One region of the Caulobacter sp. 05T431 genome, then DNA from elsewhere that is predicted to be linked to it. Evidence: predicted binding sites of a transcription regulator. Region 1 holds the regulator's gene; the other holds the start of a gene.
The links. The regulator HrcA, encoded in region 1, represses chaperone genes, less so after heat shock. The targets are predictions, from matches to a motif close to GTTAGCANTCNNNNNNNNNGANTGCTAAC.
Positions count from the first base shown of each region.

Region 1 (4,344 bases):
GGTGGCGCTGGACCGCGACAACCTCGCCGACCTCAAGCGCATCCGGCCCTCGGACGGGACGGCGGCGCTGCTGTTGCTGCTGGATACGGTGGAAGGCCGCCACGGCAAGTCGGTGGCCGACCCGTACTACGGCGACGACGCCGGGTTCGACGTGACCTGGGCCGATGCGGTGGCGGGGGGCAGGGGGCTGGCGGACTTGATCGAGGGGGAGGGCTGAACGCTCTTCCAGCCCATCACAAAGGTTGTCATCCCGGACAGCCCCTGCGGGGCTTCCGGGATGACAACGAAATTGGAGCTCAGGCCGAACTCAGGCCTTCGTGTCGAACGACCCACCCGTATCCGCGCCGGTGCTGGCGTACGGGTTCGCGGCCCCGGCCGTCGGCTCGCTCGGCGCTTCCGGGCCGGTCGAGCCCTTGGCGGCCACGGCGACCATGGCCGGGCGGACCAGGCGGCCCATCAGCTCGTAGCCGGCCTGCAGCACCTGGATGACGCCGCCGGCGGCGACCTCGTCCGAGGGCTGCTCCATCACCGCCTGGTGCAGGTGGGGATCGAACTTTTCGCCCTTGGTCGGGTCGATCTTCTTCAGGCCGTTGCGCTCGAAGGCGCCCTGCAGCTCCTTCTCGGTCATCTCGACGCCGATGATGAAGTTGCTGACCGCCGCGTCCTGCGACTCGCGCGGGCTGTGGGCGGTGGCGCGCGACAGGTTGTCGGCCACGCCCAGCAGGTCGCGGGCGAATTTCTGGATCGCGTAGGCGCGGGCGTCGTTCATCTCGCGCTCGGCCCGGCGCTTGGTGTTCTCGGCCTCGGCGGCGAAGCGCAGCGCCTGGTCCTTCAGGGCGGCCACTTCCAGCTGCAGCGCCTCGATTTCCTGCGCGGCGTCGTCGGCCTCGAAGGCCACGTCCTCGGCCGGCGTTTGTTCGTCGGTCATCTAGTCCTCATCCGTCCATCATCCGCCCGAGCACCCGGGCGGTATAGTCCACCAGCGGGATCACCCGAGCGTAGTTCAAGCGGGTGGGGCCGATCACGCCGATCGCCCCCAGCACCTTCTGTCGGCCCGTCATATAGGGCGCCGCGATCAGGGAGGAACCCGAAAGCGAAAAGAGTCGCGTTTCGGCCCCGATGAAAATGCGCACGCCCTCGGCCGTCCTCACGTCGTCCAGCAGGCCGATCAACTGGCCCTTCTGTTCCAGGTCGTCGAACAGCCGGCGCACGCGCTCCAGGTCCTCCCGGGCGCTGGCGTCGGCCAGCAGGTTGGCGCGGCCCCGCACGATCAGGGCGCGATCGGGCTCCTCGCCGCCGCTCCAGGCGGCCAGGCCGTCCTCGACCAAACGCGCCGCCGCGGCGTCCAGTTCACGCCGGGCGGTGTCCAGCTCGGCGGCCATCTCGACCTTGGCCTCGTGCAGGGTGCGGCCGTGCAGGCGGGCGTTGAGGAAGTTCGACGCCTCCTGCAGGGCGGCCGGGGTGACGCCGGCGGCGCGGCGCATCAGCCGGTTCTCCACCGCCCCGTCGTCKAACACCATAATCGCCAGGGCCTGGTCGGCGCCCAGGGCCACGAACTCCACGTGCTTGACCCCGCCCTCGCGGACCGGCGCGACCACCACCCCGGCGCCGCCGGCCAGGCCCGACAGGATGGCGCTGGCCTCGCCCATGGCTTCCTCGAACGAGCGGCCGTGGGCGAACAGCCGCGACTCGATAGTGCGCCGCTCCTCCTCGCCGATGTCGCCCACCTCCAGCAGGCCGTCGACGAACATCCGCAGGCCCGCATGGGTGGGGATGCGGCCGGCGCTGGTGTGGGGAGCGTCCAGCAGGCCCAGCTGGGCCAGGTCCTGCATGGTGTTGCGGATCGAGGCCGGCGACAGCTGCACCCCGCCGCGTGAGATCGTCCGCGATCCGACCGGTTCGCCGGTCTCCAGATAGGATTCGACCACCCGCCGGAAGATGTCGCGGGCGCGGGCGTCCAGGTCCGTGAGGCTGGGAGTCTGAGCGGAAAACCCCGAAAAGAGCTGTGTCATGTAGCCTTCGAACGCGCCCGCCAGAGTCCCTTGGGCGGGTCCCTCGGGTTTCGACGGGATTGGACGACCGTCTTAACTAGGATAAGCGGCCCCATCCTATCACGCAAAGCCCCGGAGTTTCCCATGCGTCCGTCCGAACGCGCCCCAGATCAAACGCGAGACGTCACGCTGGAAACCGGCGTCAACCGCTACGCCGAAGGCTCGTGCCTGGTCAGCTTCGGCCACACCAAGGTGCTGGTCACCGCCACGGTCGAGGAAAGCGTCCCCGGCTGGATGCGCAACAAGGGCGCCGGCTGGGTCACGGCCGAATACGGCATGCTTCCCCGGGCCACGCATACGCGCGGTCGCCGTGAAGCCGCCCAGGGCAAGCAGAGCGGCCGCACCCAGGAGATCCAGCGCCTGATCGGCCGCAGCTTGCGCGCCGTGGTCGACCTGAAGGCCCTGGGCGAGCGCCAGATCAGCCTGGATTGCGACGTCATCCAGGCCGACGGCGGCACCCGCACCGCCGCCATCACCGGCGCCTGGGTCGCCCTGCGCATCGCGGTCAACTACCTGATCGAGGAAGGCGTGCTGAAGACCGACCCGATCCTCGGCCAGGTCGCGGCCGTTTCCTGCGGCGTCTACAAGGACGCCCCGGTGCTCGACCTCGACTACGAGGAAGACAGCAGCGCCGAGGCCGACAGCAACTTCGTGCTGACCAACGCCGGCGACATCGTCGAGATCCAGGCCACCGGCGAGAAGCGCGGCTTCACCCGCGCCGAGTTCGAGCAGCTGTTCGCCCTGGCCGAGAAAGGCATTGGCGAGCTGTTCATCAAGCAGCGCGAAGCGGTTTCGGGGAAGTAACCCCCTATCCCTCTCCCCTTGCGGGAGAGGGTGGCCCCACGCAGTGGGGTCGGGTGAGGGGTTGAAGAACGCAAAAGCCGCGATCGGCCTTTCGGCTGATCGCGGCTTTTCTATCTGAGAGACCCCTCATCCGGCGCTCCGCGCCACCTTCTCCCGCAAGGGGCGAAGGATCAGGTCAATCCTCCTCGTGGGCCTCCCCCGGCCCCGGCTCGTACGTCATCAGGTCCCCAGGCTGGCAGTTCAGCTCGCGGCACAGGGCGTCCAGCGTCGTGAAGCGCACGGCGCGGGCCTTGCCGGTCTTGAGGATCGACAGGTTGGCGATCGTCACGCCGACCCGGTCCGACAGCTCGGTCAGCGACATCCGCCTTTCCAGCAGGATGCGGTCCAGTTGCACGCGGATGGCCATGGGAATCTAAAGTCTCCGCGGGGTCAGATTGTCAGTTCGGCCTCCCGTCGAAGGCGCGCGCCCTCGCGGAAGACCTCGGCCAGGACGAACACCACCAGGACCGGGAACCAGGCGCTGAGGCTGAACGAGCCGTCGATCATCTTGGTGTCCGGCGCCAGCCACTTGGCCAGGGCGGCGAAGATGTAGTGGCCGATCTCCAGAGCGGCCAGGACCAGGCCCACCACCCGCAGGCGGCGGACATTGTCCGGATGGAACGGGTCGCCGGCGGTCAGGGTCGAGAACACCCGCCGCAGGCGCTCGACGATCACCATCCAGCCGCCCGACAGCAGGGCCCAGGCCCCCAGGGCCCCGGCGAACAACGGCCCCTTGCTGATCAGCTCGTCGATCGAGCTGCCGATATGCAGTTTCGAGGTGATCAGTTCGGGATTGAAGCTGAGCAGCAGCACCGCGACCGTGAAGATCGCCAGCAGGCTGACCCAGACCCACAGGCCCACATAGATCACGTCCAGGATGATCTTCAGGAAGCTCGACACCGAGCCAGGCCCCAAGGCGCGCATCCGCTCTTCCCCTTCCCCTCACACAGAAACGCCGACCATGCCCCGGCGGATCGGGACGGGTCAAAGGCGAGCTCTTGTCCGGGGTCAGAAGGTCTTGATCGCGAAGGTCACGGCGGCGAGCGGCAGACCGGCGATCAGCGTCAGCGTGGCCAGGCGGGTGGCGACGGCGTCGACGATGCGGAACAGTCTGGCGGCGGACATGGCGGGCCTTCGGATCGGTGGGGCGGGACCGCGCCGACATGGCGTTTCTCCCATGCGGCGAACATAGGGAGCGATTCCACGACCGCCAATGTCGCTTATCGATAAACGATATTAAACCTCTGTAATGATCGCGCTCATCGAACAGATTATCCAAGGTGTGGCGCCGGGGACACCATGGCGGCGGGCGGGCTAGGCGGCGTCGTCCACCTCGGCCGGGGCGGGTTTCAGCCGGAGGCCAAGCGCAGCCACGATCTTCAACACGGTCTCCAACTGGGGATTCCCGCCTTCCTTCAGGCCCTTGTACAGGCTCTCGCGTCCCAGACCG
Region 1 is NZ_JBFTKU010000001.1:124,771-129,114, reverse strand. Features, by position in the region: gene AC1U89_RS00580 (low molecular weight protein-tyrosine-phosphatase) at 1-217, shown strand, start outside; gene grpE (nucleotide exchange factor GrpE) at 308-928, opposite strand; gene hrcA (heat-inducible transcriptional repressor HrcA) at 936-2,012, opposite strand; gene rph (ribonuclease PH) at 2,136-2,855, shown strand; gene AC1U89_RS00560 (helix-turn-helix domain-containing protein) at 3,031-3,261, opposite strand; gene AC1U89_RS00555 (DUF2975 domain-containing protein) at 3,285-3,818, opposite strand; gene AC1U89_RS00550 (addiction module antidote protein) at 4,209-4,344, opposite strand, start outside.

Region 2 (7,570 bases), on a different contig from region 1:
GTCAGCGGCGACCTGTTCTCGCTGCCGGCCGGCCCGGTGGGCGCCGCCTTCGGCTTCCAGCTGCGCAAGGAGTCGCTGGACGACACCCCCGGCTACAACAGCCGCAACAGCAACTACAACGGTTCGGCCGCCTCGGCCGAGACCCACGGTTCGGACGAAGTGCACGAGCTCTTCGGCGAACTGGAAATCCCGGTCCTGAAGGACAAGCCGCTGGCCGAAAGCCTGACGCTGAACCTCTCGGGCCGTTATTCGGACTACAAGAGCTACGGCGACAGCAAGACCTACAAGGCCGGCCTGAGCTGGCACCTGACGCCTTCGCTGGCCCTGCGCGCCACCAAGGGCACCTCGTTCCGCGCCCCGGCGCTGTATGAGCTGTACCTGGGCTCGTCGACCAGCTTCCTGGCCCAGTCGACCGACCCCTGCTACCAGTACGGCACGACGGCCGGCACCACCGACCGTCAACGCGCCAACTGCGCCTCGCTCGGCATCGCGCCGAACTCGACCTTCGGCGGCGCCGGTTCGTACACGATCTTCGCCAAGGGCGGCCTGGGCTACCTGAAGGCCGAGACGTCCGACACCAAGTCGATCGGCGTGATCTGGACCCCCAGCTTCGCCGACCTGCACGTGGCCCTGGACTACTCCGAGCTGACGATCAACAACCAGGTCCAACGCTACGGCGCGGCCAACATCCTGGACTCGTGCCTGGACTCGCCGGACTTCCCGACCAGCCCGTACTGCAGCCTGATCACCCGCAACACCGACACCGCCTCGCCGACCTTCGGCGCGGTGCTGACGGTGGCGGACGCCTACCTGAACGTGGCCAAGCAGTGGAACAACGCCCTGGACCTGAGCGCGACCTATCGTCGTGACGCGGGCCCCGGCCAGCTGACCATCACCGGCCAGTTCACCTGGACCCTCGACTGGTACACCCAGCTGAGCGGCGGTTCGGCTCCGGTCAAGAACCAGGGCTTCACCGGCTATCCGGACTTCGCGGGCCGCACCGGCGTCACCTACCAGCAAGGCGACTGGACCGTGACCTGGGCCACCCAGCTGACCGGCAAGACCTCGGACGTGGACGACAGCTACAGCGGCTACGGCACGGACATCATCACGTATCGCGAGCAATCGGCTTACGTGAAGCGTCACATCGAGTTCGTCGCCACCCACGACCTGTCGGTCCGCAAGGTGTTCAACGACATCGCCGTGACCGTCGGCATGAACAACGTGTTCGACGAGCAGCCGCCGTTCTACTCGACCAGCAGCGCCAGCCGTTTCGCCAACATGCGTCTGGCCTCGTCGTACGACATCTACGGTCGTCGTGCGTTCGTGAACGTGACCAAGAAGTGGTAACAGGCCTCACGGCTTGAGACCGGAGGGCGGCGGGAGCGACCCCGCCGCCCTTTTCTTTTTCCGGTCAGCGCACGCGCCGGGCTTCAGCGCACGCGGATATGGAACACCACCCGGCGGTCGCCGGGGGCGTCGGGCTCCCACGGGCGCTTGAGCGTGAAGGATAGGTCGCCCCGGCCCCGCGCCGCGGCGGTGTAGCGATAGACCGTCCGCACCGGCGCGCCCGGCGCCTTGGCCTGGGTCTCGAAGCTGGAGCCGCCCGCCAGCAGGGGCGAGGGGTCCTGGTCCGGCCGCCAGCCATAGCCCGTGCCGGCCGTCAGGGGCAGGGCGATCTCCAGGTCCTGGCCGCTGACCAGCTCGACCGTCCCGGCGTCGGCGTCGACGTCGGTCACGGTGCGCACGGGCAGGGTGACGTCGCTGGCGCAGGCGCCCAGGGCGAGCAGGGCGGCGAGGGCCGGGCCGGCCAGGAGGGAGGCGGTCAGGAGGGGGATGCTCTTCATGCGCCGTCCTCGTGTTGATCGTCCTGACCCAACGCTTCTGAGCCGGCTTTCCGTCCGCCGTCCGGGCTTGGACGGCTTTCGCCCACAGCAAATCGACGTCCGGCGTCCTTGACTCCCCCGGGGGGCGGTCCTAACTCCTGCCCGGCGTTGGCACTCGATGGGAGCGACTGCTAACAGCGACGCTCCCCGCTGGCCTGACGAACCATAATTTAAAACCGTCCCGACGGAGAAGACTCATGAAATTTCGCCCTCTCGGCGACCGCGTCCTGGTGAAGCGCGTCGAAGAAGAAACCAAGACCAAGGGCGGGATCATCATCCCCGACACCGCCAAGGAAAAGCCGCAGGAAGGCGAAGTCGTCGCCGTCGGCCCCGGCGCCCGCAACGACAAGGGCGACATCGTCGCCCTGGACGTGAAGGCCGGCGACCGCATCCTGTTCGGCAAGTGGTCCGGCACCGAAGTGAAGGTGGACGGCCAGGACCTGCTGATCATGAAGGAAAGCGACGTCCTGGGCATCGTCGAGGCCTAAGGCCCGGCTGAACGCTCGACCGCTTCCTCTCCAAGTTTCTCTTTTAGAAGGGCTCTCAAATGGCCGCTAAAGACGTTTATTTCTCCTCGGACGCGCGCGACAAGATGCTGCGCGGCGTCAACATCCTCGCCAACGCGGTGAAGGTGACCCTGGGCCCCAAGGGCCGCAACGTCGTGATCGAAAAGTCCTTCGGCGCCCCGCGCTCGACCAAGGACGGCGTCTCGGTCGCCAAGGAAATCGAACTGGCTGACAAGTTCGAGAACCTCGGCGCGCAGATGATCCGCGAAGTCGCCAGCAAGACCAACGACAAGGCCGGCGACGGCACCACCACCGCCACCGTGCTGGCGCAAGCCATCGTCCAGGAAGGCCTCAAGTCGGTCGCCGCCGGCATGAACCCGATGGACCTGAAGCGCGGCATCGACAAGGCCGTGGCCGTCGTCGTCGACGAGATCAAGAAGTCCTCGAAGAAGGTCACGACCAACGCTGAAATCGCCCAGGTCGGCACCATCTCGGCCAACGGCGACAAGGAAGTGGGCGACATGATCGCTCGCGCCATGGACAAGGTCGGCAACGAAGGCGTCATCACCGTCGAGGAAGCCAAGACCGCCGAGACCGAACTCGACGTCGTCGAAGGCATGCAGTTCGACCGCGGCTACCTGTCGCCGTACTTCATCACCAACGCCGACAAGATGGAAGTTCAGCTCGAAGAGCCGCTCATCCTGCTGTTCGAAAAGAAGCTGTCCTCGCTGCAGCCGCTGCTGCCGGTGCTGGAAGCCGTCGTCCAGTCGGGCCGTCCGCTGSTGATCATCGCCGARGACGTCGAGGGCGAAGCCCTGGCMACSCTGGTGGTCAACAAGCTGCGCGGCGGTCTCCGCGTCGCCGCCGTCAAGGCCCCGGGCTTCGGCGATCGCCGCAAGGCCATGCTGGAAGACATCGCCATCCTGACCGGCGCTCAAGTCGTCAGCGAAGACCTGGGCATCAAGCTCGAGAACGTCTCGCTCGACATGCTGGGCAAGGCCAAGAAGGTCTCGATCACCAAGGACGACACCACCATCGTGGACGGCGTCGGTGAGAAGTCGGCCATCGAGGCCCGCATCTCGCAGATCAAGAAGCAGATCGAGGACACCACCTCGGACTACGACAAGGAAAAGCTGCAAGAGCGTCTGGCCAAGCTGGCCGGCGGCGTCGCGGTCATCCGCGTCGGCGGCTCGACCGAAGTCGAGGTGAAGGAAAAGAAGGACCGCGTCGACGACGCCCTGAACGCGACCCGCGCGGCCGCCGATGAAGGCATCGTTCCCGGCGGCGGCACCGCCCTGCTGAAGGCCTCGAAGGCGCTGGCGACCCTCACGGGCGACAACGACGACCAGACCGCCGGCATCGCCATCGTCCGTCGCGCCCTGCAGGCCCCGATCCGTCAGATCGCCGAGAACGCCGGCGTCGAAGGCTCGATCGTGGTCGGCAAGATCCTCGAGAAGGACGACGCCACCTTCGGCTTCAACGCCCAGACCGAGCAGTATGTCGACCTGGTCGCCGACGGCGTCATCGACCCGGCCAAGGTTGTCCGCACGGCTCTGCAAGACGCCGCTTCGGTCGCCGGCCTGCTGATCACCACCGAAGCCGCCATCGTCGAAGCGCCCAAGAAGAGCGCTCCGGCCGGCGGCCCTCCCGGCGGCATGGGCGGCATGGGCGACATGGACTTCTAAGTCCAAGTCAGCTCAGCTGATGAATGAGGGCGGGACCGAAAGGTCCCGCCCTTTTTCTTTGGGTTCCGTATCCCTCTCCCCTTGTGGGAGAGGGTGGCCCCACGAAGTGGGGTCGGGTGAGGGGTCTCTCAGAATTTTCCGGATAGGGCTTTCGACCCCTCATCCGTCGGCTTCGCCGACACCTTCTCCCGCAAGGGGAGAAGGACTTTGGAAAGCTGGACCTACGTCGACGCCCGCTCCACCAGCACATGCGGCTCCAGCACGTCCACCGGCGGCGCCTCCGGCCCCTGGCGCAGGGCGTCCAGCAGCAGGTCCAGGGCCCGGGCGGTCATGCGGTCGATCGGCTGGCGCACCGTGGTCAGGGACGGCCAGACGCGGGTGGCCAGCAGGGTGTCGTCGAACCCCGTCACGGCCAGGTCGCGGGGCAGGACCAGGCCGCGCCGGTGGGCGATCCACAGCACGGCCGCGGCCATGTCGTCATTGGCCGCGACGATCGCGTCGGGCGGCTCGGCCAGGTCCAGCAGCCGCTCGGCGGCCTCCAGTCCGGACTCGAAGGTGAAGCGGCCCTCGACCACCAACGCGTCCCGCAGGGGCAGGCCGGCCGCCGCCAGGGCCTCGCGACAGCCCAGCAGGCGCTCGGCGCTGTCGGAGTGGTCGTGCGGCCCCGCGATGACCGCGATCCGCCGGCGGCCCTTGGCGATCAGCAGGTCCGTCACCGCGCGCGAGGCGGCGCGGTTGTCGATGCGGACCGTCGACAGGCCGGGCAGGGGCGCGGCCGTGGCGATCGCGGCGGCGGCCAGGCCCAGGGCCTGGAAGCGGACCGAGCCGGCCATCGCGGTGTCGAAGGGCGGCAGCAGCAGCAGGGCGTCGGCGCCGGCCTCCTGCAGGGCGCGGGCGACGGCCAGGGCGTGCTCCGGCGAGTCGGCCTTGCGGGCCATCAGCTGCAGGCCGCGCTCGGCGCTGGCCACGGCCGTGGCCGCCAGCACGCCGTCGATGAACAGGCTGTCGACCCCGGCGTACAGCAGGCCGACCCGGGCGGGCGTCGCCCCCACCAGCCGCCGCGCGGCCGAGTTGGGCACGTAGCCCAGCTCGGCGATGGCGGCCAGCACCCGCTCGCGGGTCTCGCGGCCGAACTTGCCGGTGTCGTTGAAGACGTTCGACACCGTCATGGCCGACACCCCGGCGCGGGCGGCCACCGCCTTGATCGTCACCCGTCCGGCCTGGCCGGTCCGGCGTCCCCGGCTCATCGCTTCGGCCTCCCCGTCAAAGCGCTCAAAAACTGTCTTGCGGTTTAACGATAAACCCAAGAAGCCTTCCGGGCGACCCGCAAACGGGAGCCGCCAACGAAGTCCGGGGGAAACACCAAATGACCGCCTCACCCGCCGTTCCGTCCCCTGGGGCGACCGCGACCGACGCGACCGCGCCGGCCAAGAGCCACTACGTCATCCTGGACGGGCTGCGCGGCGTGGCCTCGCTGATGGTGGTCGTCTTCCACCTGTTCGAGGCCTACAGCGGCGGCGATCCGCAGAAGCAGATCGTCAACCACGGCTACCTGGCGGTGGACTTCTTCTTCCTGCTGTCGGGCTTCGTGATCGCCTATGCCTATGACGACCGCTGGGCGGGCATGGGCCAGTGGGACTTCTACAAGCGCCGACTGGTCCGGCTGCAGCCGATGATCATCGTCGGCGGCCTGATCGGCGCGGCGCTGCTGGGCTTCCAGCACTTCTCGCTGTTCCCCAAGCTGGAGACCGTCACCGCCTGGCAGGTGGTCGGGGTGCTGCTGCTGAGCTTCGTGATGATCCCGCTGCGGCCATCGGCCGAGATCCGCGGCTGGGGCGAGATCTATCCGCTGAACGGCCCGCAGTGGTCGCTGTTCTACGAGTACATCGCCAACATCCTCTACGCCGTGGGCCTGCGGAAGCTGTCCAACCGCGCCCTGGGCGTGCTGGTGGGCCTGGCGGGACTGGCGACGGTACACCTGCTGGTCACCGGCCCTCGGGGCGACCTGATCGGCGGCTGGGCGCTGGACGCCAACGGCGTCCGCATCGGCCTGACCCGCGTGGTCTTCCCGTTCTTCGCGGGCGTCCTGCTGATGCGGCTGGGCAAGCGGATCAAGGTCGGGAACGCCTTCGCGGTCTGCAGCCTGCTGCTGATCGTCGCCCTGGCCCTGCCGCGCTTCGGCGGCAAGGCGCTGTGGGTCAACGGCCTGTACGAGGCCGCCTGCGTGATCCTGCTGTTCCCGCTGATCGTGGCGATCGGGGCCGGCGAGAAGGACGCCGACGGGCCGTCGGTGCGGATCGCCCGCTTCTTCGGCGACCTGTCGTACCCGCTCTACATCACCCACTATCCGCTGATCTACATCTACACCGGCTGGGTCATCGACAAGAAGGTCCCGCCCGCCCAGGGCGCCCTGCTGGGGACCGGGGTGTTCGTCGTCGCCGTCGCGATCGCCTGGGCCTGCCTCAAGCTCTATGACGAGCCCGTGCGCCGCTGGCTGGCGGGCAAGCTCCTGGCCGGCGGGTTCCGTAAGCGGACGGCCGCGCTTGTGGATAACCGATCACGCTCGCGTTAACACATGCAGCGAAATTATGGCCAAGCCCGTTCCTGACTCCGCGAACGCATGCGGCGTTCCTGGAGGGCAGGACATGGCGCGTCACGAGATTCACGGGTTCCGCGACCGGCGCTCGCCGCGTCCGGTCTTCATCGTCCTGGGGCTGGGCTTGTGGCTGATCCTGGGCGTGGTCAGCCAGGCGGCGTTCCAGGTGCTGGGCTGATCGACACTCTCTTTGCGAGAGTATTTATCTGTATGAATTCAAGGGTTGCAGGCGTACAGTTCCCCTGAGGCGCGCGTTCGACGCGTCCGCAGGGAGAAACGCGATGGGTTACCCGCTTCCCCGCCGTGCGCCCAGGACCCGTCGCCCGCCCGAACCCCGCCTGCCGGCGATCAACCTGGTCATGGGCGGCGTGGCCCTGTGGCTGATCCTGGGCATCGCCGCCCAGGTCGCGATCCGCCTGGTCCGCTGAGCGTCGCCTCGCCGTCCGCGTCCAGGCCATTGTTGAAGACGTCCGATCCGCATACCTAAGCTTGAGTTGCAGCGGGCGTGTTCGGGGGCGGAATCTTGACGATCTGGATCGTGGCGGCGATGGCCGTCGCCGTGAGCACGTCGGCGACCAAGGCCGAAGAGGTCAATTGCCCGATCGGCGGCGATCCGAAGGTGGCCGCTACGCGCCCCGACTGGCTGCGGCCGCCGACGGGGGACGAGATGCAGTGGGCCTATCCGCCCAAGGCCGCCGCCCAGAACATCGCCGGCAGGGCGATCATCAGCTGCCAGGTCCAGCTGGACGGCACGCTGGCCGACTGCGTGGTCAAGGACGAGACGCCCAAGGCCATGGGCTTCGGCGAGGCCGCGCTCAGCCTGGCGCCGGTGATGCGGTTCAAGCCGGCCACCCGCTGCGGGGCGCCGGTCGTCGCGCCGGTGACCGTCCCGCTGGT
Region 2 is NZ_JBFTKU010000007.1:188,157-195,726, reverse strand. Features, by position in the region: gene AC1U89_RS09135 (TonB-dependent receptor plug domain-containing protein) at 1-1,350, shown strand, start outside; gene AC1U89_RS09130 (protease inhibitor I42 family protein) at 1,434-1,847, opposite strand; gene groES (co-chaperone GroES) at 2,084-2,374, shown strand; gene groL (chaperonin GroEL) at 2,434-4,077, shown strand; gene AC1U89_RS09115 (LacI family DNA-binding transcriptional regulator) at 4,299-5,324, opposite strand; gene AC1U89_RS09110 (acyltransferase family protein) at 5,444-6,649, shown strand; gene AC1U89_RS09105 (hypothetical protein) at 6,723-6,851, shown strand; gene AC1U89_RS09100 (hypothetical protein) at 6,955-7,101, shown strand; gene AC1U89_RS09095 (TonB family protein) at 7,197-7,570, shown strand, end outside.
Region 2: the regulator HrcA is predicted to act here: its motif matches at 1,994-2,022, upstream of groES (co-chaperone GroES).